3 regions of the Paucibacter hankyongi genome follow, and region 2 is predicted to be linked to each of the others. Evidence: predicted binding sites of a transcription regulator. Region 2 holds the regulator's gene; each other region holds the start of a gene.
What was found. Region 2 encodes FNR, which switches genes on or off when oxygen is low (the NO sensors DNR and NnrR bind a similar motif). Its sites were predicted from a motif close to TTGATNNNNATCAA; they were not measured.

Region 1 (9,815 bases), on a different contig from region 2:
TTGCGGGCCTCGGCCATCATGATCTTGGTGATGCCTCCGGCAGCACTGGAGCCCACTTGTTGCCACCAGGCCTGCATCACATGGCGCAGCAAGTCGGTCACCGAGCCCTGGTGCTGGGCTGCCAGTTCCACCGCTTCGGCGATGCGAGCCGACAGGTTTTCGCGCACTACCGCCTTGAACAACTCTTCCTTGCTCGGGTAGTAGAGGTAGAGCGTCCCCTTGGACACGCCGGCGCGCGCCGCCACTTCTTCCGAGCGCGTAGCGGCAAAGCCCTTCTCAACAAACAGGGCCAGCGCAGCCGCCAGCAACTCCTGCGGGCGAGCTTCTTTGCGTCTCTGACGAGGGGATGTACTCAAGTGGGGATGGTCGACCAAAGTCGCTAATGACCAATTGGTCATTAATGTATTCGCCCGCCCTCGCAGCGGTCAAGGCCTGACCCCGAAAGGTCCATCCGCATGGCCTTGCCGCCGGCGCCACCGATCGCGGGTTCCAGTACCGACATGAGCGCCGGCTATCATCGCGGCCATTCATTTTGAGGGAGTAGCGTTTGGACGCCATTTTGCTGATCAAGGCCGCCATCATGGGCATCGTCGAAGGCCTGACCGAGTTTTTGCCGATTTCCAGCACCGGTCACCTGATACTGGCCGGCGCCCTGCTCGGCTTTGATGACGCCAAAAGCAAGGTGTTTGACATCGCCATCCAGACCGGCGCGATCTTTGCCGTCATCTTGGTTTACAGCCAGCGTCTGCGCGAAGTGGCCGCCGGCCTGGGCTCGGATGCCCGCGCGCGCCGCTTTGTGATCAATGTCGCCATCGGCTTCCTGCCGGCAGTGGTGCTGGGCCTGCTGTTTGGCAAGGCGATCAAGGCGCACTTGTTCACCCCCACCGTGGTGGCCACCACCTTCATCTTGGGCGGCTTCATCATTCTGTGGGCGGAGCGCCGCCAGCAAGCCGTGGTGCGCATTCAAACCGTCGATGACATGAGCCCGCTGGATGCCTTGAAGGTGGGCCTGATCCAATGCCTGGCCATGGTGCCGGGCACCAGCCGCTCCGGCTCGACCATCATCGGCGGCATGTTGATGGGCTTGTCGCGCAAGGCGGCCACCGACTTTTCCTTCTTCCTGGCCATCCCGACCTTGATCGGCGCCGGCATCTACAGCCTCTACAAAGAGCGTGCCCTGCTCAGCGCCGCGGACATCCCGATGTTCAGCGTTGGTCTGCTGTTCTCCTTCCTGAGCGCCTGGATCTGTGTGCGCTGGCTGTTGCGCTACATCTCCAGCCACAGCTTTGTGCCCTTCGCTTACTACCGCATCGCCTTCGGCATCATCGTGCTGGCCACGGCATGGAGCGGTTTGGTGGTCTGGGCGGACTGATGCGCTGAACCCTCGCGCAGGCCGCTGGGGGCAAGTCCTGACCCCGCGGCCCGCGCATGCAGCGCTCGCCAAGCCGAACCAGCCGCCAAACGATAGCCCGACTCGCTCGGTGGCTTCGGCCGCAAAGCTAAAATGCCCGGATGACGATCACGATCAAATCCGGCGCCGATATCCCCGCTCTGCGTATGGCCGGGCGCTTGGCCTCCGAAGTGCTGGACATGCTGACGCCGCATGTCCAAGCAGGCATCACCACCGAACAACTCGACAAGCTGGCACATGACTACATCGTCAATGTGCAGCAGGCCATTCCCGCGCCGCTGAACTACCAGCCCGCCGGCTATACGCCCTACCCCAAGTCCATTTGCACCTCGGTCAATGACGTGATCTGTCACGGCATTCCCGATGGTCGCGCGCTGAAAAACGGCGACATCGTCAACATCGACGTCACCGTCATCAAGGACGGCTGGCATGGCGACACCAGCCGCATGTTCGTCGTCGGCGAGGGCTCGATCGCGGCCAAGCGCCTGTGCGCCCTCACCTACGAAGCGATGTGGAAGGGCATTGCCAAGGTCAAGCCCGGCGCCTACCTGGGCGACATCGGCCACGCCATTCAGACCTTTGCTGAAAACGCTGGATTTTCGGTGGTGCGCGAGTTTTGCGGCCACGGCATCGGCCAGGTCTTCCATGAAGAGCCGCAGGTGCTGCATTACGGCCGCCCCGGCACCTTGGACATCCTGGTGCCCGGCATGGTGTTCACCATCGAGCCTATGGTCAATGCCGGCCAGCGCCATATGCGTGAGCACAACGACGGCTGGACCATCAAGACCAAGGATCGCTCGCTATCGGCCCAGTGGGAACACACCTTGATGGTGACCGAGACCGGTTACGAAGTCTTCACCCTGTCGGCCGGCAGCCCGCCGCCGCCCGCCTTCATCGGCGCCTGAGTCGATGGGCAGCCACTTGCCGGAGGCCACCGCAAACAGCGGCGCCGCAGTGCCCCTGCCCAGCCTGGCGGAATTGCGCCAGCGCTTCAAGGCCGGCAAGCTGGCCCTGATCACCGAATTCCGCGCGGCGCCGCCGACCCAATTGGCCGCAGCAAAGTTGTTGCGGCAATTGGCGCGCCACGTCGACGCCAGTCTGCAGCAGCTGTGGGACCGCGCCGAGATGCCGGCCGGCGCTTGCCTGGTGGCCGTTGGCGGCTATGGGCGGGCGGAGCTGTATCCGCATTCCGATGTGGATGTGCTGGTGCTCTTGCCCGATGGCGTCGAAGCCCATACCCCTGGCGCCATCAAGTCGAGCATCGAAGCCTTCATCACCGCCTGCTGGGACATCGGCCTGGAAATCGGCTCCTCGGTGCGCACGCTGGGCGAATGCCTGCAAGAGGCGGCCGGCGATGTGACGGTGCAGACCGCCTTGCTGGAAGCGCGTCTGCTGAGCGGCAAGCGCGTCCAATTTAAGCAGTTGGAACAGGCGCTGATGGCCGCCATGGATGCCCGCGCCTTTCTGCGTGCCAAGACTCTGGAGGCACAGCAGCGCCACACCAAGTACGACGACACGCCGTATTCGCTCGAACCCAATTGCAAGGAAAGCCCAGGCGGCCTGCGCGACCTGCAGGTGTTGATTTGGATTGCTCGTGCGGCGGGCCTGGGCAAGACCTGGAAAGCGCTGGCGGCCCGCGGCCTGATCACCGCATTTGAGAGCCGCCAGTTGCAGCGCAATGAAGGCCTGCTGAAGCTGATCCGCGCGCGTCTGCACAGCGTCGCCGGTCGGCGCGAAGACAGACTGGTGTTTGACCTGCAGAACGCGGTGGCCGAGAGCTTTGGCTATGAAGCCAGCCGCGGCCAACGCGCCTCCGAAGTGTTGATGCGCCGCTATTACTGGGCGGCCAAGGCGGTGACCCAGTTGCACCAGATCTTGCTGCTGAATCTGGAGGAGCAGGTCAACGGCTCGCAGCAGCAGTTGATGCGGCGCATTGACCCGCACTTCCTAGACCGCGCCGGCATGCTGGAAGTCGACAGCGACGACCTCTACACCCGTGAGCCGCACGCGATCCTGCGCACCTTTTTGGTCTACCAGCAAACTCCGGGCATCAAGGGCTTGTCGGCACGCACGCTGCGCGCGCTCTACAACGCGCGCGAGTTGATGAACAGCGCCTTCCGGCGTGACCCGACAAATCGAGCCACCTTCATGCAGATCTTGCGGCAGTCCGAAGGGCAAACGCATGCGATGCGGCTGATGAACCAGACCTCGGTGCTGGGCCGCTATCTGTGGGTGTTCCGCGGCATCGTCGGGCAGATGCAGCACGACCTCTTCCATGTCTACACGGTCGACCAGCACATCCTGATGGTGCTGCGCAATGTGCGCCGTTTCTTCATCCCCGAGCACGCGCACGAGTACCCCTTCTGCTCACAGTTGGCGGCGCAATGGGACAAGCCGGAGCTGCTCTATATCGCCGCCTTGTTCCACGATGTGGCCAAGGGCCGCGGCGGCGACCACTCGGACTTGGGTGCCGTCGAGACTCGACGTTTTTGCCGTGACCATGGCCTGAGCAAGCAGGACACCGAGCTGGCCGTGTTCCTGGTTCAGCATCATCTGACCTTGTCGAGGGTGGCGCAAAAAGAAGACCTGTCCGACCCGGATGTCATCAGCCGCTTCACCCAGAAAATGGGCGATGCGCGCCACCTGACCGCGCTGTATTTGCTGACCGTGGCCGATATTCGCGGCACCAGCCCCAAAGTCTGGAACGCCTGGAAAAGCAAGCTGCTGGAAGATCTCTACCGCATCAGCCTGCGGGCCCTGGGCGGCGCCCAGCCGAATCTGATGGCCGACATCGAAGCCCGCAAGCAGGAGGCCCGCCAAGCGCTGGCCCTGCATTCGATGCTGCCGGGCACCGAGGCGCCGCTTTGGCAAACGCTGGAGGTCAGCTACTTCGCCCGCCATGAGGCCGGCGATCTGGCTTGGCATGCGCGCTCGCTGTGGCGCCATGTGCAGACGGACAAACCGATTGTGCGAGCCCGCCCCTCACCCATCGGGGAAGGCTTGCAGGTCTTGGTCTACGCGCCCGATGCGCAAGATCTGTTCGCTCGCATTTGCGGTTACTTCGACGGCGCCGGTTTCAACATCCTGGACGCCAAGGTTCACACCACCCGCCAGGGCTTTGCGCTGGACACCTTCCAGGTGCTCAGCCCCGATGTCGACTTGCATCACCGCGATTTGGTCTCGCTGGTCGAAGCCAAGCTGACCCAGGCGCTGATGGCCGATGGCCCACTGCCCGAGCCGCGCCGCGGGCGCTTGTCGCGGCGCGTCAAGTCCTTCCCTTTCACGCCGCGCATTGCCCTGCGCCCGGACGAGCGGGCGCAGCATTGGCTGCTGTCCATCAGCACCAGCGACCGCGCCGGCCTGCTGTACGCGATTGCCCGCGTGCTGGCCCGCCACGGCATCAATCTGCAATTGGCCAAGATCTCGACCTTGGGCGAGCGGGTCGAAGACACCTTCTTGGTCGACGGTGCCGCGCTGCAACAGAACAAGGCGCAGTTGCAGATCGAAAGCGAATTGCTTGACGCCGTATCGTTGCAACTATGAAACCGCCCTCCATCCTGATTGAGATCAACGAGGCGCTGTCCAGACTCAGCGAGTTCGACGCCATCATCGACGTGCGCTCGCCGGCCGAGTTCGCCGAGGACCATATGCCTGGCGCGCTCAACTGGCCGGTGCTGGACAACGAAGAACGCCACCGCGTCGGCCTGCTCTACAAAACCTCACCGTTTGAGGCGCGCAAGATCGGCGCGGCACTGGTGGCCCGCAATATCGCGCGCCACCTGGATGCCCACGCCGAGCCCTTGGCACGCGGTTGGCGGCCGCTGGTCTATTGCTGGCGCGGCGGGCAGCGCTCCGGATCGATGACTTGGTTCCTGGGTCAGATCGGCTTCAAGGCTCGCCAGTTGCAAGGCGGCTACAAGGCCTACCGGGCCCAGGTGCGCGAAACCTTGGAAACCCAGCCCAATGGTTTTCAGTTTCACGTCCTTTGCGGTCGCACCGGCACCGGCAAGACACGTCTGCTGCACACGCTGGAACGCCTGGGTGCGCAGGTGCTGGACCTGGAAGGCCTGGCCCTGCACCGAGGCTCTGTCTTAGGCGCCCTGCCCGAACAGGCCCAGCCGAGCCAAAAAGGTTTTGACACCTTGTTGTGGCAACGCCTGCTCCAATTCGACCCGGCTCGGCCGGTTTTTGTCGAAAGCGAAAGCCGCAAGATCGGCCAGTTGCGCATGCCTGCTTCGCTGTATGAAGCGATGCGCAATAGCGAACACATCTACTGGCTGGAGATGAGCGAGGAGGCGCGGGTCGAGCTGCTGCTGCAGGACTATGGGCACTTCATGGTCAAGCCCGAACTCTTCTGCGCCCGGCTCGACGCGCTGATTCCGATGCGCGGACATGAACGCATCAAGCGCTGGCAAGGCCTGGCCCAAGCGGGCGACTGGGCCGCGGTGTTTCGCGAGTTGATGCTGGAGCATTACGACCCCGGCTACGAACGCTCGCTGGCCGGCCATTACCCGCAACTGTCCAAGGCCCGGCGTTTGACCTTGGCCGACGCCGGACCGCTCGCGCTGGAAGCTGGTGCGCGCGAATTGCTCGCGCCGGCCTGACCCGCTCCCTTCAACTTTGCGCATGAAACAGGTGTTTGTCTTGATGCCCATCAAGGCCCGCCTCATGCGAGCATGGCAGCATGCATAGCTCGATCCGATACCCCATGCACATCCTAGAAACCGAAAAGGCCCTGCAGCAATCCCGCCAGTTTGGCGTGAAGCCGATCCCATTGCTGCGCCCCTTGGGTTGGTTGGCGCGCGGTTGGGGCGATCTGGTGCGCTGCCCCGGCCCTTCATTGGCGCATGGCGTGGTGCTGGCCGTCATTGGCGCCCTGATCTTTTTGATCGCGCGTCACCGTTTCTGGTTGCTGGCGGGCGCCTTCAGCGGCTTCTTGCTGGTTGCTCCGGTGCTGGCCACCGGCCTGTACGTGATCAGCCGCGACCTGGAACGCGGCCTGAAGCCAAGCTTCGCCTCGGTGCTGCGCGCTTGGCGTCCCCGCGATGGGCGCTTGGTTGTGTTCGGCGTGCTGTTGGCCTTCGCCGGTGTCGGCTGGGTCCTGACCTCAGCCTCGCTGATCACCGGCTTCACCAGCACTCCGATCCATGAGCCGATCGACTTTCTGCGCCATGTGGTGCTGAACGAAGAGTCACATCTGTTCGAAGCCTGGTTGGCTTTGGGTGCCTTGCTGGCCGCGCCGATGTTTGCTTCCACCATGATCGCCGTGCCCTTGTTGCTGGACCGTCAGATCGGCGAGGTCAGCGTCCTAGGTGCCGTCTTCACCAGCTGGCGCGTGGTGATGGAGTACCCCGCACCGGTGGCCCTATGGGCCGCAATGATCATGCTGCTGACGCTGTTCGGCATGGTCACGCTGATGCTGGGTTTCATCGTCATCATGCCCTGGCTGGGCCACGCCAGCTGGCACGCCTACCGCGACCTGGTCTCGACCCGAGACTGAATCAAACACCAAGAACGAGAAGTACCAGGATGTTTGGATACAGCGAACAAGAAATCGCCCAGCTCGGCCTGACCTGGGGCGTCGGCGCGTTCATGCTGTACATGGTGTTCATCATCTTGCAGCTGGCGCGCGAGTCCAAGGCCGGACGCTTTGGCACCTTCATCCTGCTCTTGGGCCTGGGCTTTGGCATGGTCGGCTTCCTGGCCAAGGGCGCGATCAAGTGGTTCATGTCTGGCCTCGGTTCATGAACATCCGCAAGACCGCCACCCGCACCTTCCGCCACTCGCTGCTGGAGGATGCGCAGGCCGTGATCACGGGCACCTTGTTCGTGGCCCTTGGCGTCGCGCTGTTCAAGCAAGCCGGCCTCTTGACCGGCGGGACCGTCGGTATCGCCTTCCTGATTCACTACGCCTCGGGCCTGCCCTTCGGCGCGCTGTTCTTTGGCATCAACCTGCCCTTTTACTGGCTGGCCTACAAGCGCATGGGCCTGCCCTTCACGCTGAAGACGATTTGCGCCGTCAGCGTGATGGCCGTGTTGGCCGAGGTCTTGCCGCGCTGGCTGCAATTCGCGCAACTGAACATCTGGTTTGCCGCCATCGCCGGCGGCCTGCTGATAGGCGCTGGCATGTTGATCTTGTTCCGCCACCGCGCCTCGCTGGGCGGCTTGAATGTGGTGGTGATGTATCTGCAAGAAAAGCGCGGCTGGCGCGCCGGTTATGTGCAGGCCGCCTTGGACGGCATCATCCTGCTCAGCGCCCTGGCTTTTGTGCCGGCAGAAAAAGTCGGCATGTCCTTGCTGGGCATGCTGGCCATCAATGCGGCCCTGGCCGTCAATCACCGGCCTGGACGCTATCTGGCGGTTTGACACTACTAAGCCTTCGCAGTACGCAGCGTAGTCAGCGTATTCCGTGTACTCAGCGCTTGGTCGCGGGATCCCAGTGTTCAGCGATCTTGCCGCCCTCGATGCGGAACATGTCGAACCAGGTGCTGGTGTAGGTCTTGCCGGCATCCTTGGGGTCGGACAAGGTTTGCACAAAAGCGAGCACCACCTTGTCGCCCTCCGCCAACACCGCCACCAAGGGAGCTTTGACGCGAGACTCGACCGGCTTGGGCTTGCTGAACTGGGCGAAGAACTTGACAAAACCATCGCGCCCGGTGGGCACGCTAGGGTTGTGCTGGATATAGCCTTCGGTCAGGTATTTGTCGGCCACCTCCAGACGTCCGCCCTCGAAGACCTCGCGCCAAAAATCGTAGACCAGACGCTTGTTGGCCGCGGCCACGGGATCCGCTGCGGCAAGCATTTGCGCATGATCGTCATGGGCCTGGACCGGCAACTGCGCTTGAGCACTCAAGGAAAAGGACAAGCCGAACAAGACGGCCAGACAGTGTGACCGGATCTGCATGAAGGGATTCCTGGGAGGGGTGAGATGAGTCACGGCACAAGCCGCTGACCACAATTCTCAGAGCCCTTCTCGCCGCGCCAAAGTGCCGGACTTCACCCGCATAAACCCGCACAGACCCGCGCAGACCCAAAAAAGCGCGCGAGTCACTTACCGTCGAGCAACAAGCTCAGAGCAAGGCGCTGTACCAACGCAGCTTAAGTAACTTGCGAGCCAAGCGGTGGCTGCGTCCCTCGGGGTCGGCCAGGTCGTGCAAGACATCGAAGTGGTTAAAGCCGGGCACCTCCTCGCAGACCGGCACCGCGCGCTGCCCCCAGGCCTGCCGGAGTAGCTGGGTTTGTCGCTTGAACTCGTCGCTCTCGTCGCCGCCAACGATGGCGTAAACAGGCGCGTCCGGCGCCGGGAAGTTGACTGGGCTGAGCCGCTTCACCGCCTCGGCATCCAACTTCAAGTCGGCTTGCAAGAACGGCGTCTGCCGCATCGGTGCGAGGTCATGCACGCCGGAGATCGACAGCACGCCCTTGACCAGATGATGCGGCAGATCGGGCGCCACCGACTTCCAGTCGCAGCAGTTGAGCATGGTCGCCAAATGACCGCCCGCCGAGTGCCCGGCCAGCACGATGCGATTCGGGTCACCGCCATGATCGGCTGCATTTCGCCAAACCCAGGCCAGCGCCTGCACCAATTGCATGGCGATCCGGTCTATGCCGACCTCGGGGCACAGCGAATAGTTGGGCACGATCACCATCGCCCCCTCATCCGAGAAGGCACTGGCCAGAAAGGAGCAATCCGACTTGTCGAGCGCGCGCCAATAGCCGCCATGCAGGAACACCAAGATCGGCGCTTTGGGAACATCGGTCGGAAACAGATCCAGCCGCTCCATTGGCCCTTCACCATAGGCCAAATTGAGCTTGCAAAACATCTTCTCCCGCACCAACTGCGAAGCCCGCGCCCAGCGGTCCAGCAGTTCCGCGCTATTGCTCACCCGGAGTCGGTTGTTGTACTGAGCATCGAACCAAGCTGGGCTGTGACGGCGCATGGACTGTCCTTGAAATGGCTTGCATCATGACGGTGCGCAAGTGTCGCCCAATCCACACATAACTCGCCATAGGCTCGTCACAAGGCGCGGCAAAACTACGACACCCGACATGCGCTTCAACTGAATCGGCAGCCTTGAGATGAAGCAGCAGCCAATCGAACAGGCAACAAAAAATCCACCTGCGCCGGAAGGCGGGGTGGATTGATTGCGCCCTTTTGAAAGGGCAGCCTCGATGCGATTGCCGAGACCAGTTTGGTGGGCGGTGCAGGGTTCGAACCTGCGACCCCTGCCGTGTGAAGGCAGTGCTCTACCGCTGAGCTAACCGCCCGGTATTTGGGGCTAGACAAACATTCGACCAGAGTGTCTTGATTCGATTGCCAAGACTGTTTGCCTTTCGCTGAGCCCTTGCAACAAGTACAAGTGCCTTTGCTTAGGCTGCACCGAAGTGCTGTTCTGGTGGGCGGT
Region 2 (9,815 bases):
AGCGTCAACGATGATGTCGTTGGGCGAATGGAAATTGGTGATGCCCTTGGCCGAGTCCACCATGGCCAGCTCGGGGCGGTGCTCGTGGCAGGCATGCAGATCGCGCTTGATCTCGTCTTGCTTGCTCTGAGGCAGCGTGGCGATCTTGTTGTACAGATCGACCATGCCGTTGTTGACGTTGATGCCCAGTTCTTCAAACAGCTTGCCGTGCTTGTCGAAAGCCTCGCGGTAGAAGATCTTCACGCAGTGGCCGAAGACGATGGGGTGCGAGACCTTCATCATCGTGGCCTTGACGTGCAGCGAGAACATCACGCCCGTCTGGCGCGCGTCTTCGATTTCCTTTTCATAGAAATCCAGCAGCGCCTTCTTGCTCATGTACATGCTGTCGATGACCTCGCGGTCTAGCAAGGCCACCTTGGGCTTGAGCACGATGGTCTGACCGCTCTTGGTGATCAGCTCCATCTTGACGTTGCGGGCACGGTCCAAGGTCATGGACTTTTCGCCGTGATAGAAGTCGCCGCCATGCATGTGCGAGACATGCGAGCGCGAAGCCTGGCTCCAATCGGCCATGCTGTGCGGGTTCTTGCGGGCGTATTCCTTGACGGCCTTGGGCGCGCGGCGGTCGGAGTTGCCTTCACGCAGCACCGGGTTCACCGCGCTGCCGATGCACTTGCCGTAGCGGGCGCGGATGTCTTTTTCTTCGTCGGTCTTGGGGCTTTCCGGATAGTCCGGGATCGGGTAGCCCTTGCCTTGCAGTTCCTTGATCGCCGCCTTCAGCTGCGCCACCGAAGCGCTGATATTGGGCAGCTTGATGATGTTGGCTTCCGGCTTCAGGGTCAGCTTGCCCAACTCGGACAGGCGGTCGGGCTGACGCTGCTCCTCACTCAGGAATTCCGGGAACTGACCCAGGATGCGGCCCGCCACGGAAATATCGCTGGTCTCGACACGAACGCCTGCCGGCGCCGTGAAGGCCTGCACGATGGGCAGGAACGACGCCGTCGCCAGCAGCGGGGCCTCGTCGGTCAGGGTGTAGATGATGGTCGGCTGCGTTGTTGTCATGTGGTTTCCAGATCGGCCATCTTCTGGCCCAAGGAGTGGAACGATTAGGGCGCTGATTCTAAGTCAGCGGCGCCCTCCGCGAACTCAAGTCTTATATAAGTCTTAGAAAAACACGTGGCGCGAATCAGGCCCACTGTCCGCATACCGCGACCACCTGAGCCCATACACCGTGGCCCAAGGCCCAGCCCGAGCCCAAGGCCAAGCCCAGTCCCCCGAGTCGCACCGACAGGCGCACAGCACTGGCGCCGTCAGTGCCGCCCCGGCGCAGACGACTCAACAACCAGGGCCCCAAAGCCAGTCCGGCGCCGGAAGTCAAGGCAAAAGCAGACATCACCAAACCGCCTTGGACGGGGCCAGATGCCAAAGCAGAGAGCAACAGGGCCGAGTGCAAGAGGCCGCAAGGCCAGGCCACCCAAGCCATTCCGACCATGCCAGCGACCGCGACGCGCCGAGACCCTGCCATGCTGACCCCACCACGCCGCAGCTCACTTACCGGCACTTCAACTTGCCGAGAGACATCTTGCCCCAGGCGCTCAAGCCACGCAGGTTGGCGCCCGCGCAACAACAGGGCCATGCCCAACAGAAAAGCCGCCACCTGAACCAAAACCCACAGCGGCCGCAACAGGGCCGTGGACTGACCCAACTGACTCAAGACCTGCATGCTGCCGGCCGCTAGTGCGCCGGCAAGGCTGTAACCCAACAGACGCCCGAATTGAAAAGCATAGGGCGCTCGCCCACCGGCCGCGGCGCAGGAGGCGCCGCACATGGCCAAACAATGAGGTGTGCCGGCCAGGCCCATCATCAGGGCCGAGCCGGCGAGTGCGACATCAAGCATCAGATGATTCTAGAGAATCGCTCGCGGCTCCGGTCGGCTTGCAGATAACGGTCAAACACCATGGCTACCGCGCGCACAAAGTACCAACCCATCGGCGTGACTTGGATCGCATCGGGCTCAATGGTGACCAAGCCCTGTTCGGCCAGCTCCGCCATGCGTTCCAACTCGGGCCTGAAGTAGTCTTTGACGTCGACCAGATGCGCCAAGGAAATCGACTCGAACTCGAGCCGCCCTTGGCACATCAAGGCCATGATGACGGCACGACGCACGATATCGTCACGGGTCAAGGCAAGGCCGCGATTGACCGGCAATTGCCCCTGGCGCAAGGCGTCGTAATACTCATCCAAAGTCTTGGCGTTTTGGCTGTAGCAGGCGCCGACACGGCCAATGGCCGACACGCCCAGCGCGACCAAATCACAATCGGACTGCGTGCTGTAGCCCTGGAAATTCCGGTGCAAACGGCCCTGGCGCTTGGCCACGGCCAGCGAATCGGTCGACAGCGCAAAGTGATCCATGCCGATATAGCTGTAGCCATGGGTCTCGAAGCCCGCAATGGCTCCAGCCAGCATCGCCACCTTGTCTGCGGCCGGCGGCAACTGCGTCGAATCAATCCGGCGCTGCGGCTTGAAGCGTTGCGGCAAGTGGGCATAGCCATAGAGCGCGATCCGATCCGGCTTCAAGGCCCCCACCTGCGCAATCGTGCGCGCAAAAGACTCCGGCGTTTGCAATGGCAGACCGTAGATCAAGTCCACATTGGTGGACTCAAAGCCCAACTCGCGCGAGGCGCGCATCAAGGCCTCGACGCTTTCGTAACTTTGAATTCGGTGCACCGCCTTTTGCACATCGGCATCGAAATCCTGCACGCCGAAGCTGAGGCGATTGAAGCCGAGTTCACGCAAGTGGCGCAGTCGCTCGTTCGTGACGGTGCGCGGATCAACCTCGATCGACACCTCGGCCCCCGGCGCCACCTTGAAGCGCTCGCGCAGCGCCTGCATCAGCAGGGTCAACTCGGCATCGCTCAAAAAAGTCGGCGAACCGCCACCCAGATGCAGTTGAGACACCGAAGCACCGCGACCCAGATGAGCCAGCGTCAGGTCCATCTCGATGATCAGGGCTTCGAGGTACTCGGCGGCCTTGTCATGATGCTTGGTGATGACCTTGTTGCAGGCGCAGTAATAACAAACCGACTCACAAAAAGGAATGTGCAGGTACAGCGACAAGGGCGAAGCCCCACCCACCAGCGAGCCACTGGCCCGCTGCGCAAGCGCCTGCTCATACTGGGTGGCCGTGAAGGCCTCCACAAATCGATCGGCGGTGGGGTAAGAGGTGTAACGCGGGCCGGACACGTCGAACCGACGCAACAGATCCTCGTTGATATTAGGGGTGGCCGTCGAAGAGGTCGAAGCGGGGGCGGCTTGAATGTTCTGTACCATGGCGCACACTGTGCCAAGGCTTTGGCCACCCGACTTGATCAGGATCAAGCTTCCCACGCTTGTTCGCACCAACAATGCGGCAACGTTTGAGGTACATCATGCTCATGCCCGTCAAAACTTCGCAACTCTCCAAGGACTCGTCGGAGCGCTCACGCCACGACGAAGCCGTCAGCCGGCACGCCAGCCGGATCGAAACAAGGCCCATGATGAACGCCACGCTACCGATCAAGATCGAACCCCTGAAGGTTGCCTGTTCGAGCTGCAATTTGCGCGAACTGTGCCTGCCCGTGGGCCTGCATTCGGATGATTTGGCTCAACTCGACAAACTGGTCGCCACCCGCCGCCAAGTCAGCCGCGGTGACACCCTGTTTCGCAGTGGCGACAGTTTTCAATCTTTGTACGCAGTGCGCACCGGCTTTTTCAAAACCTGTGTTGCCTCCGAAGACGGCCGCGATCAGGTGACCGGCTTCCAGATGGCCGGTGAACTGCTGGGCCTGGACGGGATCAGCACCGACCGCCACAGCTGCGACGCGGTGGCCCTGGAGGACTCTTCGGTCTGCGTGATTCCCTACGAACAGTTGGAAGAGCTGTCACGCGAGTTCACCGACCTGCAGCGTCAGTTCCACAAGATCATGAGCCGCGAAATCGTGCGTGACCACGGCGTGATGTTGCTGCTGGGCAGCATGCGGGCCGAGGAGCGTCTGGCCGCGTTTTTGCTGAACCTGACGCAACGCCTGCAGGCACGCGGATTCTCCTCCGCAGCGCTGGTGCTGCGCATGACGCGCGAAGAGATTGGTAGCTATCTGGGCTTGAAGCTGGAGACCGTCAGCCGCACCTTCTCTAAGTTCCAGGATGAAGGGCTGCTGGAAGTGAAGCAGCGTCATCTGCGCATCCTGGATCAAGCGGGCCTGCAAAAGCTGGTCAACAGTACAGCCTGCTGAACCAAACTAGGCCGAGGTCTGTGCTGGGGGAGGAAAGCCGGTCACGGCGCCCTGCCCCCCGTACGCCCTGCCCCCCCCTGCGCTCGCGCAAAACTGTTCGCTCGCCTCCTGCTGCAAACCTAGACGCTAGGTTCAACGCGGCCAAGCCCGCGGATGCGGGTTCTCGGGCTGATTCGGCAGGTCAGCCAGCAGCAAGCTCAGGCTGGAGCTCAGCCCAATGACCAGCCAGAACAGCAGGAAACTCAAGGTATAGATGGCTTGCCTAGGCAAGTCCATTGGCGCCCCGCCAAACCAGGTCAGATCGCTCGGGTCGACCACGGCAAACACCAAGGCCTCCACCACCCCCGCCATCAGGAAAGATGGCCAGATCACCGCCATGGCCATGCGGCTCAGACGGCTGCTACCGTCGCCTTGCGCCTCAGGCAGATCGGCGGAGGGAGAGCCGATCGGCGAATTCATTGCCCACCTGTGGCGGCGTGGTTGCGAGCCTCACGCGCGGGCAACATGGCCTTGGTACCGCTGGCCTTGCTGCTGACCACCTGCTCCTGCAGAACCGGATCGGGATGACTCAGGGCCAGGCTCAAGGTGGCAAAACTGGCCACCACCACCAGGCTCGGTCCACCCACCACCAGCCACATCATCGGCTCACGCCACCAGGACTTGGACTTGCGGCCTTCCGAAGCAGCCAAGGTCTGCGTGCTCTTGTCTTGCGTACTCATGATCATTTGTCTCCGTCGCCGCGATTCATTAACTTAGCACCGCCAGCTTAGCGCGGCACCACAAAGGTTGATTTTTCTTCCAAGGCCAGCCCCGCCTTCGAGACAGAGCCCGCCACTTCGGCGCCATTCAATTGGAACTTGATGGCATGGGCGCCGGTACCGGCCTTGGCGGCCACCTCGGGCGGCACCCGCAGCGCCACCGAGACCCAACGCGCTTCCGCGGGCTGCACCGTCATTTCAACTGGCTTGGCCAGGGCGAGTTGCTCCATGCCACTGACCGTGATGGTGTAACTGCGAACCTGCTCGGAGGCGTTCATGACCTGCAGGCGGTACAGATTCTCGATATAGCCATCCTCCACCAGACGCGCCATCACGCCGCGATCCCGCACCACATCGAGCTTCACCGGGCTGCGCAAGAACAACAAACTGCCGAGCAAAGCCGAGCACAGAACCACCAACACCACGCTGTACAAAACCACCCGCGGGCGGAACATGCGACGCAGTTTCTGCGCCTTGCTCAGGTGTTGGGCCAGGCCATTTTGCGTGTCATACCGAATCAGACCGCGCGGGTAATTCATCTTGTCCATCACGCCATCACAGACGTCGACACAAGCCGCACAGCCAATGCACTCATACTGCAGGCCCTTGCGGATGTCGATACCGGTCGGGCACACCTGGACACACAAGGTGCAGTCAATGCAGGAGCCCAGGCCCTGGGCTTTGATCTCATCTGCACTGGCTTTTTTGCTACGCGAACCACGCGGTTCACCGCGTTCAGCGTCGTAGCTGATGATCAAGGTGTCCTTGTCGAACATGGCGCTTTGAAAGCGCGCATAAGGACACATGTATTTGCAGACCTGCTCACGCATATAGCCTGCATTGCCGTAGGTGGCAAAACCGTAGAACAGGACCCAGAACCATTCCCAGGGCCCAAAGCCCAAGGTGAAGGCCTCGGCCCAAAGTTGCTTGATCGGCGTGAAGTAGCCGACGAAGCTGAAACCAGTCCACAAACCCAGCGCGATCCAAGTGAACTGCTTGCCACTCTTGCGCCAGAGTTTGTTGAAATTCCAGGGACCGTTGTCCAGCTTGATGCGAGCCTGACGGTCGCCTTCAAACTGTTTCTCGATCCACATATAAATCTCGGTGTAGACCGTCTGCGGACAGGCAAACCCACACCAGAGCCGCCCAGCCACGGCGGTAAACAAGAACAGACCGTAGGCTGAGATCAGCAGCAGGCCCGTCAGGTAAATGAAGTCCTGCGGATACAGGACCAAGCCGAAGATATAGAAACGGCGGCTGGCCAGATCGAACAGCACCGCTTGGCGCGAATTCCAATCCAGCCAGGGCAGGCCGTAAAACAACAGCTGCGTGAACCAAACCAAGCCCCAACGCCAGCTGGCGAAAAGGCCGCTGACGGCGCGCGGATAGATTTTCTTCTGTGCCGCATAAAGCGACACGATTTCGATCACCGCATCGCCATCGGGACCGGGTTTGGACAGCGCGGCGGTACCGCGCTGCTTCGACGCAATATCAGTCATTCAACAGCCATCAACCTCAACGAGCCTGCGCCGTCGTCGACGAAGCACCGCGCGACAAGCCCCACACATAAGCACCCAAAACATTGATCTGCTCGGCGCTCAAGCGGGTGCCGTGGGCCGGCATCATATTGTTCTTGCCGTTGTTGATCATATTGATCACGGCCTCTTCGCCCCAGCCGTGCAGCCAGATCTTGTCGGTCAGGTTGGGCGCGCCCAAGGCCTGGTTGCCCTTGCCGTCCGCGCCGTGGCAGGCTGCGCAAGCGCCAAACTTGGATTTACCCAGCTGTGCGGCGATGGCGTTATGTGCGCTGCCCGACAGGCTCAGCACATAGTTGGCCACGTTCTTGACATCTTCCGGGCCACCCACTGCTGCAGCCATCGGAGGCATCACGCCATTGCGACCTTCGGTGATGGTCTTGACGATGGTTTCAGGCTCACCGCCATACAGCCAGTCACCGTCGGTCAGGTTCGGGAAACCCTTGCTGCCCTTGGCGTCTGAACCGTGGCAACCGGCGCAGTTATTGGCGAACAAACGCTCACCGATCGCCATCGCGGGTGGCATCTGCGTCAGCTGCTCGGCCGTCTTGCCTTGGAAATCGGCATAGACCTTGGTCATGGCCTCATGAGCCGCCTTTTGCTCGGCGTCATATTGGCCCGTGCTGCTCCAGGCCAGCGAGCCTTTGTTCGAACCCAGGCCGGGATACATGGCCAGATAGACGCCGGAAAACACCACCGTCAGCACGAACAAAATCGCCCACCAACGCGGCAGCGGGTTGTTCATCTCGCGCAGGTCTTCGTCCCAGACATGGCCCGTACTGTTGTCGCTGGCCATGACGCGGTGACGCGCCGCGATCAGCAGCAGAACAATACAAAACACCAGACCCAGGATCGTGACACCGGCCACGAACAAGGACCAACCATCAGAGAAAAAATCACTCATTGAGGCCTCCCATCGGCTTCATCTTGCAGCGCCATGCCTGCCAATTCATCGAAGCGTGCCTTGTTGCGACCGGAGTATGCCCAGGCCACGATTGCAAGGAACACCAGCAGCGACAGCACGGTCACTGCGATTCTCAAAGCATTGATATCCATTGCTTGCTCCTCGTGCTTACTTCAGAGCGGTGCCGAGCACCTGCAGGTAGGAGATCACCGCTTCCATCTCGGTGCGACCCTTGACGGCCTCGCCGGCGCCGGCAATGTCGGCATCGGTGTAAGGCACGCCGACGGTACGCAGCGCCTTCAGCTTGGGAGCCATATCGGCCGGATTCAGCTGAGCATTGACCAGCCAGGGATAGGCCGGCATGTTCGACTCGGGCACCAGATCGCGCGGGTTGTTCAAGTGAATGCGATGCCATTCGTCGCTGTACTTGCCGCCGACACGGTGCAGGTCGGGACCGGTACGCTTGGAGCCCCACTGGAACGGATGGTCATAGACGAACTCACCAGCGGTGGAGTAGTGGCCATAACGCAGCGTCTCCGAGCGGAAGGGGCGAATCATCTGCGAGTGGCAGTTGTAGCAACCTTCGCGGATGTAGATGTCGCGGCCCGCCAGTTGCAGCGGCGTGTAGGGCTTGAGCCCGGGCGCCGCTTCGGTGGTCGAGCGCTGGAAGAACAGCGGCACGATTTCAACCGCGCCACCGGCGATCACCGTCAACAGCACCAGCACGATCATCAAGAAGTTGCTGGTCTCGATGCGCTGGTGTCCGCTGGCCTTGTGTTCTGTGGATGCCATAAAAATTTCTCCTCGTTCTCGCGTTCAGCGGATCAGGCGTTGACCAGGGTCGGGATCGGTGCCTTGACGGCACTGCCCACCTGCACGGTCTTGACCACGTTCCAAGCCATCACCAGCATGCCGCCCAGATAGAGCAGGCCGCCCAGCAGACGCACGACATAGAAGGGATAGGTCGCCTTGACGCTTTCCACAAAGGTGTAGACCAGCGTGCCGTCAGGGTTAACCGCACGCCACATCAGACCCTGCATCACACCGGCAATCCACATCGCAGCGATGTAGAGCACGATACCCAGCGTGGCAATCCAGAAGTGCAACTCGATCGCCTTCTTCGAGTACATCTCGGTACGGCCGAACATGCGCGGGATCAGGTAGTACAGCGAGCCCATGGAGATCAGACCCACCCAGCCCAAGGCGCCGGAGTGCACATGGCCCACGGTCCAGTCGGTGTAGTGGCTCAGCGCATTGACGGTCTTGATGGACATCATCGGACCTTCAAAGGTCGACATGCCGTAGAAAGACAGGGACACGATCAGGAACTTCAGGATCGGGTCGTCACGCAACTTGTGCCAGGCACCCGACAGGGTCATGATGCCGTTGATCATGCCGCCCCAGCTCGGGGCCAGCAGCACCAGCGAGAACACCATGCCCACCGATTGCGCCCAGTCCGGCAGCGCGGTGTAGTGCAGGTGGTGTGGGCCGGCCCACATATAGGTGAAGATCAGCGCCCAGAAGTGGACGATGGACAGGCGGTAGCTGTAGACCGGGCGACCTGCTTGCTTGGGGATGTAGTAGTACATCATGCCCAGGAAGCCGGCCGTCAGGAAGAAGCCCACGGCATTGTGGCCGTACCACCATTGCACCATCGCGTCTTGCACGCCGGCGTAGGCCGAGTAGCTCTTGAACAGGCTGACCGGAATGGCCGCGCTGTTCACCAAGTGCAGCAGCGCCACGGCGATGATGAAGGCGCCGAAGAACCAGTTGGCCACATAAATGTGCTTGACCTTGCGGGTGCCAATGGTGCCGAAGAAGACGACGGCATAAGACACCCAGACCAGGGTGATCAAGATGTCAATCGGCCACTCGAGTTCGGCGTATTCCTTGCCGCTGGTGATGCCCAAAGGCAGCGTCAACGCCGCCGACAGGATGACCAGCTGCCAGCCCCAGAATGTGAACCAAGCCAGGCCGGGCGCGAACAAGCGCGTTTGGCCGGTGCGCTGCACCACGTGGTAGGCGGTGGCAAACAAAGTGCAGCCACCAAAAGCAAAAATCACCGCATTGGTATGCAGTGGACGCAATCGACCGTAGCTGAGCCATGGAATGCCCAGATTGAGTTCGGGCCAAGTCAGCTGGGCGGCGATGATCACCCCCACCAACATGCCCACAACACCCCAGAGAACGGCGGCAAGCGCAAAGGCCCGCACCACTCCGTCTTCGTACACGCCTCCGGTCGACATGACCGGCGCAGCAGTATTTGCCATTTGTTTGGCTCCTTGCAGCTTCTAGTTAGACGGAGGCGATTCTTCGCCACCGCCGCGGGTGAAAACTTGATGTTGGTCAA
Region 3 (9,815 bases), on a different contig from region 2:
TCGATTTGCAGCTCAATGAGGCGGCCGCCGGTTTGGCCGCGCAGCAAGCCGAGCTGCAGTCGCAGCAACAAGACTGGGCCGCCTGCGCGGAGCAAATGGGCCTGGCGGGTTTGTCCCTGCTCGACATCGAGGCCTGGCGGGCTGCGCGCGAGCGCGTGCTGGCGGCCAGCCATGCGCTCGATCTGGCGCAGCAGGAGGCGCAAGCCACCCAGCAGCAGCTCGATGCGGTTCACTCTGGTTTACTGACGGCCATGGTCGGCGCCGGCCTGCAGGTCGAGCCCGGCGCCACAACGACGCTGGATCTGGCAAGCTTGATCGCGCAGGCCGCCGCGACCGTTGAGGCTGCGGCAGCGGCCCAGGTGCGGGCCGAGGCCCTGCAAGGGCAAATCGACCGGGCGGCGCAGGCGCGCGCGCTCTTGGCCGAAAAGCGAGCGGCCGCCGAGCAGCAGTTGCAAGGCTGGCAAACGGCTTGGGATCAGGCCTGCGGCAAGCTGGGCCTGGCCCATGGACTGGATGCCGCAGCGGCGGAGGAATGCTGCGCGGCCATGGAACGCATCGATCTTGGCTTGCGCAGCGTGCGCGCTTTGCGTCTGCAGCGCATCGAGGTGATGCAGGCCGAACTGAGCGCCTTTGAACGTGATCTGGCCCGTTGCGCCAAGGCATTGGGTTTGCCTCAGGCGCCCACCGATGGCGAAGCCTGGGTGCGGCAACTGAGTCAGGATCTGAGCACGGCGCGGGCCGCGGCCCAGGAGGCCGAGCGCTTGCGCCAGGACCTGCGTGGCCTGGAGGCTCAGCGGTCGGCAGCCGACTTGGCGCGCGCCCAGGCCGAGGCGCGTTTGCAGCCGCTGCTGCGCTTGGCAGGCATCGCCGAGCAGCAGGCCTTGCCCGCGGTGATTCAGGCCTGCGAGCAAAGGCAGCGCTTGGGTGCTGAGTTGGCAGCTGCGCGCCAGGCGCTGCAAGAGGGTGGCGATGGCTTGTCGGTGGCGGCGCTGGAGGCCGAGGTGGCCGCGGTAGACAGCGTGCAACTGCCGGTGCAAATGGCCGAGTTGGCGCGGCAGATTGCCGAGTTGCAGCAACAGCGCGATGCGCTGACGGCCGAGTTGACCCAGGCCGATGCGGCCTTGGGCCTGATCGCCGGCCAAGACGATGCGGCCCGTGCAGAGGGTCAGCGCCAAGATGCGCTGGCCAAGATGGCCAATGCGGCCGAGCGTTATGTGAAGGTATTCACCGCCTCGCGTTTACTGAAATGGGCCATCGATCGTTACCGCGAAACCAAGCAGGGCCCGATGCTGAGCCGGGCCGGCGAGATCTTTGCCGCGCTGACGCAGGGCTCCTTCCAGCGGCTGGCGCTGGACTTTGATGTCACGCCCTTGGCGCTGCAGGGACTGCGCTCCGATGGTCGCTTGGTGGGAATCGGCGGAATGAGTGAAGGTACCCGCGATCAACTCTTCATGGCCCTGCGCCTGGCAGCCTTGGAACTTCACATGGCCCAAGACGCCGGCCATGCCTTGCCCTTCATCGCCGATGACTTGTTCATCAACTACGACGATGGCCGGGCCGAGGCCGGTTTGCGGGCGCTGGCCGACTTGTCCGAGCGCACCCAGGTGATCTTTTTGAGCCACCACCAGCATCTGGAGGGCTTGGTGCAGCGGGCGGTCGGGGCCGAGGTGAACATCATTCGCCTGTGAGCTTGGGTGGCGATTGTTTTGATTTGTGGAATGGTGTTTTCGATTCGGTGTGAATTCCGCTGAAGGATGAAATAGAGGACAGTTCAGTCATTCGCTGAACGGCGAATCGGCGCAGCAAGCAGCCCGCGCCATCCACCTTCTGTTTTGGAGAATCCATCATGTCCGCAGTCAAGCTCTACACCTTCCCACTCTCTGGCCACGCCCACCGTGTTCGTTTGGCCCTGTCCCTGCTCAATGTGCCCACCGAGTTGATCGAGGTCGATCTGCGCAAGGGCGAGCAAAAGAGCGCCGAGTTCCTGGCCATGAACCCCTTTGGCCAAGTGCCGGTGATCGAGGACGCCGGCGTCGTGTTGGCCGACTCGAATGCGATCTTGGTGTATCTGGCGCGCCGTTATGGCAACGCCGACTGGCTGCCCAGCGACGCGGTCGGTGAGGCCGCCGTGCAGCGCTGGTTGTCGGTGGCCGCCGGACTGGTGGCCTTTGGCCCCGCCGCTGCCCGCTTGGTGACGGTGTTCGGCGCCGGCTTCAAGGCCGAGGAAGTGATTGGCCGCGCCCATGGCTTGCTGGCCGTGATGGACAAGGAACTCAGCCACAAGGCCTTCCTGATTGGCGCCAAGCCCAGCATTGCCGATATTGCCAACTACAGCTATATCGCCCATGCGCCGGAGGGCAATGTCTCGCTCGAGGCCTACCCGAATGTGCGTGCCTGGCTGGCCCGCATCGAAGCCTTGCCGGGCTTCGTGGCGATGCAAAAGACCCCGGTCGGTCTGGCCGCCTGAGTCGCTTTCACTCGTTTTGACTGAAGAGGCCCGCCATGTCGAATGAATTCATCCCCGCAGCCGGCTCACCCTGGCACAGCGGCGAACGCCGCATCCATCAACGCATGGGCAATGCAGCGCAATTGGATAGTTTCGGCCGGCGGGTCATCCGCGACTACATGCCCGACCAGCATCGCATCTTTTACGGTCAATTGCCTTTTATGGTGGTGGGCGCGGTGGACGAGCAGGGCGCACCGTGGGCCAGTCTGATCGAAGGCCAGCCCGGCTTTATGCATTCGCCCGACCCACGTCGGCTCGATGTCGCGGCGCTGCCCGGCTTGGGCGACCCAGTGCGCGACTGCATTCAAGCCGGCGCACCGTTGGGCATGCTGGGCATCGAGTTGGACACCCGCCGGCGTAACCGTCTGAATGGACGGATCTCGGCAGCCTCGGATCAGGGTTTCTCGCTCGAGGTGGGCCACGCCTTCGGCAATTGCCCGCAATACATTCAAGACCGGGCTTTCAGTTTTGCTCGCGCGCCGGACAGTGAATACCGAGTGCCGCTGGAGCGGCTGAGCGCGCTCGATGATGAGGCTCGCGCGCTGATTGCCGCAGCCGACACCTTTTTTGTGGCCAGCAGCCACCCGGGCGGCGAGCCTGAGCATATGCAGCGCTCGGTGGATGTGTCCCACCGCGGCGGCAAGCCGGGTTTTGTTCAGCTGCAAGTCCAGGCGGGTTCAGACCTGCTGCGCATCCCGGACTTTGCCGGCAATATGCACTTCAACACCTTTGGCAATCTGCTGCTCAATCCGCGCGCCGGTCTGATCTTCATTGACTTCAGCAATGGCGATGTCTTGCAGCTGAGCGGCTCGACCGAGATTCAGTTCGAGGGCGCGGAGATCGATGCCTTCCAGGGCGCCGAGCGGATCTGGACCTTTCGCATCGAGCAGGCGATTCGACGCCGCGGCGCGCTCGCCCTGCGTTGGCGACTCGACGAGTTTTCGCCCAATTCCTTGATGACAGGCTCCTGGGACGAGGCGGCGGCTCGACTGTCTGCAGCCGCGCTGCGCAATGCCTGGCGGCCCTTCAAACTGGCTCGGGTGGTGGAGGAAAGCAGCAGCGTGCGCAGCTTTTACCTGGAGCCGGCCGATGGCCATGCGCTGGCGCCATTTCAGGCCGGCCAGCATCTGCCGATCCGCTTGACGATAGCCGGCAAGACCTTGATTCGCACCTACACCCTGTCGGCGGCGCCGAGCGACGGTTTCTATCGCCTCAGCGTCAAGCGCGGCGGGCAGGTGTCGGAGTATCTGCATGAGCAGCTCAAGGTCGGCGATCTGATCGAGGCTCGTGCGCCGCAGGGCGACTTCATCGTCGATGCGCTGCAGCGCCGGCCCTTGGTGCTCTTGGCCGGCGGCATCGGCGTGACGCCGATGCTGGCGATGCTGCGCCATGTGGTGTTCGAGGGCCTGCGCAAGCGCCGTATTCGGCCGACTTATTTTTTCTACTCAACCCGCAACAACGCCGATCGCGCCTTCAACCAGGAATTGGCCGAGCTGCAGCTGCGCGCCGGCGGCGCTGTGCAGATCGTGCGCGTGACCGATGCGCCCGAGGCGGACAGCCTGAAGGGGCGCGACTACGATCTGCAGGGCCGCATCGACATGGCGCTCTTGCAAGCGACGCTGCCTTTTGGTGACCACGATTTCTATCTGTGCGGCCCGCCGCCGTTCATGCAGGCCCTCTATGACGGGCTGCGCGATCAGCGGGTGGCCGATGACCGTATCCATGCCGAAGCCTTTGGGCCGGCCTCGCTGCAGCGGCGCCTCGACATCGTGCTTGCTCAGACTGAGCTGGCGCCGGTGGCGCAAGTCGATGTGGCGGTGCAATTTGCCGATTCCAGCAAAGAGGCCCGCTGGACCCCGGGCAGCGGCTCGCTGCTGGATCTGGCCGAGGCGCGAGGCCTCAACCCCGAGTTCAGCTGCCGTGGCGGCAGTTGCGGGAGCTGCCGCACCCAGGTGCTGGAGGGCGAGGTGAGCTATGCAAGGGCGCCGGCCTTCAAGACCGCGCCGGGCGAGGCCTTGATTTGCTGCGCCATGCCTGCGGCGCCGCGCAGCGAAGGGCAGCCGGTCAAGCTGGTATTGAAGCTGTGATTGAAGGCCTGCGGCGATACTGAGGGGGCTGGAGAGCCTGGCCGATCGAAACGTTCGGACGGCTGCATGGGCTGGAGTTGGCGTCCACGCGAGTATCCAGCGCTGAATCCTTCTTTCTCGCTTCATGCATCAGACCCGACTTCTCTTTGCACAAGCCGCCGCGGCACCGCTTCCGGATTGGGAACAGCTGGCCTCGGTGTATCGATTGGCGCACTTCGACAAGGGCGCCGACATCTTTGCCGAAGGCGAATGGCAGCCCTTCGTCTATGTGATCCGCAAAGGCATGGTCAAGCTCAGCTATTTCAATGAGCAGGGCGAGGAGTGGATCAAGTCTTTCATCGGCGAAGGCGACTTCTTTGCCTGCCCGAATGTGCTGGTGGCCGGCCAAAAGACCGACTACTCGGCGATTGCGCTGGAGTCTTGCCAGGTTGAGCAGATTGCTTATGCCAGCCTGCGCGGCCTGATGGATCGCCACGCCGGCTGGCAAGGTGCGGTTTTGCAGCTGCTGGAGCGGCACATCGTGCGCAAGGAGCAGCGCGAGCGTGAGCTTCTGACCATGCGGCCCGAGGAGCGCTATCAATCCTTTTTGCAAAGCTACCCCGGGCTGGCCGGACGCATCCAGCAGCGCGATATTGCGCACTATTTAGGCGTTACGCCGGAGGCCTTGAGCCGGATTCGGAAGCGCCTGCGGGCTTGATCTGGCGCAAAGTCGGAACGCAGGAGTCCGAGCGATTGATTTGAATCATTTGAAGAGCGGCTTGCAGCGACGAAGCTGAGCACCTCTTTGTTGATTCCACTCTTTCGCCATGTCGACAACACCTGCTTCCAATCCGGCCTCTTCCTCCATCAAAGCCTATCTGCTCGGCGGCGGCATCGGCTCCATGGCCGCCGCGGCCTTCATGATCCGGGACGCCAAAGTGCCCGGCGCCAACATCACCATTTTTGAAGCAGCCCCGCTGATGGGCGGCAGCCTGGACGGCGCCGGTGACGCCGAGCGCGGCTACTCGCTGCGCGGCGGCCGCATGCTGACCACCGACAACTACGAGTGCACCTGGGACCTGTTCAAGACCATCCCCTCGCTGGAGCATGCCGGCCAAAGCGTGTTCGACGAAACCCTGGCCTTTAACGAGAAGCACAAGGCGCATTCGATGGCGCGCCTGGTCAATCGTCAGCGCGCCAAGATGCCAGTCGAGTCCATGGGCTTCTCCATGCACGACCGGGTGGAACTGCTGCGCCTGAGCAATGCCAGCGAAGAAGAGCTGGGCACATCCACCATCACCGACTGGCTCTCGCCCGCTTTCTTCGAGACCGAGTTCTGGTTCATGTGGGCCACGACTTTCGCCTTCCAGCCCTGGCACAGCGCCGTGGAATTCAAGCGTTATCTGCACCGTTTCATGCTGGAGTTCTCGCGCATTGAGACGCTGGGCGGCGTCAAGCGCACCGTGTACAACCAGTACGACTCCTTTGTGCGCCCGCTGCAGGCCTGGTTGCAAGCCCAGGGCGTGCAGTTCGTGATGGATGCCAAGGCGACCGACCTGGAGCACCGCGAAGAGGGTGGCAAGTTCGTGGTGACTGCCATTCAGTTGCAGCGCGCGGGGGCGGTCGAGCGCATCGAGGTGGGCGCGGATGATCTGGTGTTCTTCCAGAACGCCTCCATGACCGATGCGTCCAGCCTGGGTTCCATGCACAGCGCGCCGCCAGCCTTGACTAAGCGCGACAGCGGCGGCTGGACTCTGTGGGAAAAGCTGGCCAAGAATCGCCCCGAGTTTGGCAACCCCGCCGCCTTCAACAGCAGCATTGCCGAGTCGATGTGGAACTCCTTCACCGTCACCCTCAAGGACACGGTGTTCTTCGACAAGATGCGCGCCTTCAGCGGCAATGAGCCGGGTACTGGCGGCTTGGTGACCTTCAAGGACTCGAACTGGTTGATGTCCATCGTGCTGGCGCATCAGCCGCACTTTGCCAATCAGCCGGCCGATGTACAGGTGTTCTGGGGTTATGCCTTGTTCCCCGATCGAGTCGGCAACTTCGTGGCCAAGCCCATGGCCGAATGCACGGGTGAAGAGATCTTGCGCGAGCTTTGCGGCCATCTGCGTTTTGATTTGGATGCGGTGGCGCAAGCCAATTGCATCCCTTGCCGCATGCCCTACATCACCAGCATGTTCATGCCGCGTGCGCTGAGCGATCGCCCCTTGCCGGTGCCCAAGAGCTCGAAGAATCTGGCCTTCATCAGCCAGTTCGTGGAGATTGCCGACGATGTGGTGTTCACCGTCGAATACTCGGTGCGTGCCGCGCAAATGGCGGTGTATGAGTTGCTGAACGTGAAGCGTGCAGTGCCGGCCATCATTCCGCATGACCACGCGGTGAAGACCAAGTTTGAGGCCTTGCTGAAGGCGTTCAAGTAAGGCGTTCAAGTAGGGCGGTCTGCCGAAAGGGGCGGGGTGCGGTATCGTCGATACTTCAGCCATGCCTGAAATGGATCGATTGGATCGCCGCATCCTGGCCCTGCTGCAGCAAGATGCGCGCCTCAGTTCGGAGGCGATTGCCACCGAGGTCGGCTTGTCGGCCACCGCGGTGCAACGCCGCATCAAGAAGCTGCGCGAGGATGGCGTGATCGAGGCCCAGGTGGCGGTCTTGCAGCCGCGCGCCTTGGGGTTCGGCGTTACCGCCATCGTCGAGGTGCAACTGGCCGAAGCCAGCCGCGAGGCGGTGATCGATGGCTTCAAGCGCCAGATGGCCGCACAGCCCGAGGTGCAGCAGTGCTATTACGTGGCCGGCGAAAGCGACTTTGTGCTGATCGTCAGCGCCGTCGATATGGCCGGCTTTGAGCAACTGACTCGGCGCCTGTTTTTCGACAAGAGCAATATCAAGAAGTTTCGCTCGACCTTTGTGTTGGAGACCAGCAAGCGAGGGCTGAGTCTGCCGCTCTAGGCCCGAGAGAACGCCGCAAAGCTGCGTTTTAGAAGCCTGAATCGCCGCGTCGCCGCACCCGAGTCGGCCGAGAATTTTGGGCATGACGACGCTCAACAACACCACCAGTTTTGCCCCGCCCTCGACGTCCCCGTTCGAGTTCATTGATCTCCGCTTTGAAGACTGTGTGCGCAGCAGCGCCCGGCTGGAGCAACTCCACACCGGCTGCCGCTGGGCCGAAGGGCCGGCGTATTTTCCGGCGCTGCGCTCGTTGGTCTGGAGCGATATCCCGAATGAGCGCATGTTGCGCTTTGACGAGTGCACGGGACAAGTCGGCGTGTTCCGCAGCCCCAGCGGCTACAGCAATGGCAACACCATCGATCGCCAGGGGCGGCTGATCAGCTGCGAGCATGGCGGCCGACGCGTTGTGCGCACCGAGCATGACGGCAGCCTCACCGTGTTGGCAGATCGTTATCAGGGGCGGCGCCTGAACAGCCCGAACGATGTGGTGGTCAAGTCCGACGGCACGATCTGGTTCACCGACCCGAACTACGGCATCACCTCCAACTACGAGGGCATCAAGGCCGAGCAGGAACAGCCGGGCTGTTATGTCTATCGGCTTGACCCTGCAACGGGTGAGCTGCGTGTGGTGGCCGATGACTTCAAGGGCCCCAATGGCCTGGCTTTCTCACCCGACGAGCGCACGCTCTACATCGCCGACACCGAGCAGGATTGCGGCACGATGCGGCGTTTCCAGGTCGGCGCTCAGGGTGATTTGAGTGGCGGTGAGGTCTTCATCACCTGTGACACCGGCTTTTACGATGGCTTCCGCTGCGATGAAGAAGGCCGCATCTGGACCAGCGCCGGCTGTGCCGTGCACTGCCACTTGCCGGATGGCACGCTGATCGGCCGCATCGTGATGCCCGAGCGGGTGTCGAATCTGGTCTTTGGTGGCCCAAAGCGCAACCGCATGTTCATCTGCGCCAGCAGTTCTCTCTACGCGGTTTTGCTGGCGGTCAGTGGAGCGAAGACGTTTTGATGAGTGCGGCGGCGCGGCGAGGCACCAGTCTCCTCAATGCTCGATCGACTTGCCCAGCTTCTTGCCCAGTGCAATGGCGCCGCCACCATTGCGCACATTCTTGTAGCCCATTCTTTGCAGCAGACCCAGCGCCTGCTCGGCGCGCCCACCCGAAGAGCAATACAGCACGATAGCTGCATCGGGGTCGGGGGCCATCTGTTTGACCAGATGGGCCATCTGCGGCAGCGGCAGGCAATGCGCGTCGCTCAGATGACCGGCCATGAATTCGGCATAGGAGCGCACATCGATCAGCAAGGCGTCTTCGGGCAGCGCGTCCGACTCCGCCGCTGGCGTGGGATGCGCGTGTTGGGGTTGCTCGTAGGCCGGCATTTGCGCGTCGACGGGTAGGTAAAACGAAGCCCAGCTCATGATGATCTCCTCGCTCAGCGTGGGTTCGGTCCTGAACAATGATCGACACGCCGAACCACGCCACGTTTCTACACCAACTTGAGGCTGAGGAGGTGGGCACGGCCCGTTTGGCCTGCATTCAGTGTGCATTCCGCGTGTATTTGTTCCGCGGCTGTAGCCGCCCGCTAGAGCCGGCCCAACAGGCCGCAGGCCTCGACGATCTGTGCTGGGCCGAGCGCAGAAAAACCCAGCAGCCAACCGTCTTGAGCGGGCTTGCCCCGATAGAGTGCACTCAGGCTCGGCGTGGCCAGGCCCAGGGCGGCAGCGGCGCGGCTGAATCGCGGCTCTTTGCCTGTGGGCAGCAGCGCCGCGATCTGCAGCCCGCCGGGGCTGGGCATCGGCTGGAGCCAAGAGCCCGTTCGGGTGCTCAGCTGTTCCAGCAAGAGTTCGCGCCGTTGTCGGTAGAGCTGGCGCATCAGGCGCAGATGGCTGGCGAAATGCCCCTGCGTGATGAAGTCGGCGGTGACCGCCTGGGCCAGCTGCGCGCTGTGGCCGTCAAGCGTGCTGCGCGCACTGCTCAACGCTGCTACCAAGCTTGTGGGCAGCACCATATAGGCCAGCCGCAGCGATGGGAATAAGGCCTTGGAGAAGGTGCCGATGTAGATCACGCGGCCATGCTCGTCCAAGCCCTGCATGGCGGGCATCGGCCGGCCTTCGTAGTGAAATTCGCTGTCGTAGTCGTCTTCGATGATCCAGGCGTTTTCTTGCCGCGCCAGGTCCAGCAACTGCAATCGGCGCGGCAGACTCAGCGCGACGCCGCAGGGGTACTGGTGAGAGGGCGTCAGGTAAATCATCCGGGGTGCGGCCAGGTCGGGCGAGGGGCAAA

Region 1: a site for FNR is predicted at 6,056-6,069, ahead of WG899_RS18275 (DUF2189 domain-containing protein). Genes of this name have one in related genera too.
Region 3: a site for FNR is predicted at 5,326-5,339, ahead of WG899_RS00345 (oleate hydratase). Genes of this name have one in related genera too.

The regions. Positions count from the first base shown of each region.
Region 1 covers NZ_JBBHJX010000015.1:58,098-67,912, reverse strand. The annotation lists gene WG899_RS18300 (TetR/AcrR family transcriptional regulator) at 1-356, opposite strand, end outside; gene WG899_RS18295 (undecaprenyl-diphosphate phosphatase) at 548-1,372, shown strand; gene map (type I methionyl aminopeptidase) at 1,513-2,316, shown strand; gene WG899_RS18285 ([protein-PII] uridylyltransferase) at 2,321-4,954, shown strand; gene mnmH (tRNA 2-selenouridine(34) synthase MnmH) at 4,951-6,015, shown strand; gene WG899_RS18275 (DUF2189 domain-containing protein) at 6,120-6,911, shown strand; gene WG899_RS18270 (DUF2788 domain-containing protein) at 6,941-7,159, shown strand; gene WG899_RS18265 (YitT family protein) at 7,156-7,776, shown strand; gene WG899_RS18260 (nuclear transport factor 2 family protein) at 7,826-8,314, opposite strand; gene WG899_RS18255 (alpha/beta hydrolase) at 8,481-9,350, opposite strand; tRNA gene WG899_RS18250 (tRNA-Val) at 9,604-9,678, opposite strand; tRNA gene WG899_RS18245 (tRNA-Val) at 9,805-9,815, opposite strand, start outside.
Region 2 covers NZ_JBBHJX010000003.1:225,000-234,814, forward strand. The annotation lists gene WG899_RS06955 (NADP-dependent isocitrate dehydrogenase) at 1-1,059, opposite strand, end outside; gene WG899_RS06960 (sulfite exporter TauE/SafE family protein) at 1,184-1,894, opposite strand; gene hemN (oxygen-independent coproporphyrinogen III oxidase) at 1,894-3,327, opposite strand; gene fnr (fumarate/nitrate reduction transcriptional regulator Fnr) at 3,531-4,268, shown strand; gene WG899_RS06975 (hypothetical protein) at 4,401-4,727, opposite strand; gene WG899_RS06980 (hypothetical protein) at 4,724-4,987, opposite strand; gene ccoG (cytochrome c oxidase accessory protein CcoG) at 5,035-6,525, opposite strand; gene ccoP (cytochrome-c oxidase, cbb3-type subunit III) at 6,542-7,465, opposite strand; gene WG899_RS06995 (cbb3-type cytochrome oxidase subunit 3) at 7,462-7,617, opposite strand; gene ccoO (cytochrome-c oxidase, cbb3-type subunit II) at 7,634-8,257, opposite strand; gene ccoN (cytochrome-c oxidase, cbb3-type subunit I) at 8,290-9,735, opposite strand; gene ccoS (cbb3-type cytochrome oxidase assembly protein CcoS) at 9,757-9,815, opposite strand, start outside.
Region 3 covers NZ_JBBHJX010000001.1:77,831-87,645, reverse strand. The annotation lists gene WG899_RS00365 (AAA family ATPase) at 1-1,688, shown strand, start outside; gene WG899_RS00360 (glutathione S-transferase family protein) at 1,847-2,467, shown strand; gene WG899_RS00355 (FAD-binding oxidoreductase) at 2,503-4,593, shown strand; gene WG899_RS00350 (Crp/Fnr family transcriptional regulator) at 4,718-5,290, shown strand; gene WG899_RS00345 (oleate hydratase) at 5,400-6,998, shown strand; gene WG899_RS00340 (Lrp/AsnC family transcriptional regulator) at 7,069-7,524, shown strand; gene WG899_RS00335 (SMP-30/gluconolactonase/LRE family protein) at 7,607-8,542, shown strand; gene WG899_RS00330 (rhodanese-like domain-containing protein) at 8,576-8,950, opposite strand; gene pdxR (MocR-like pyridoxine biosynthesis transcription factor PdxR) at 9,115-9,815, opposite strand, start outside.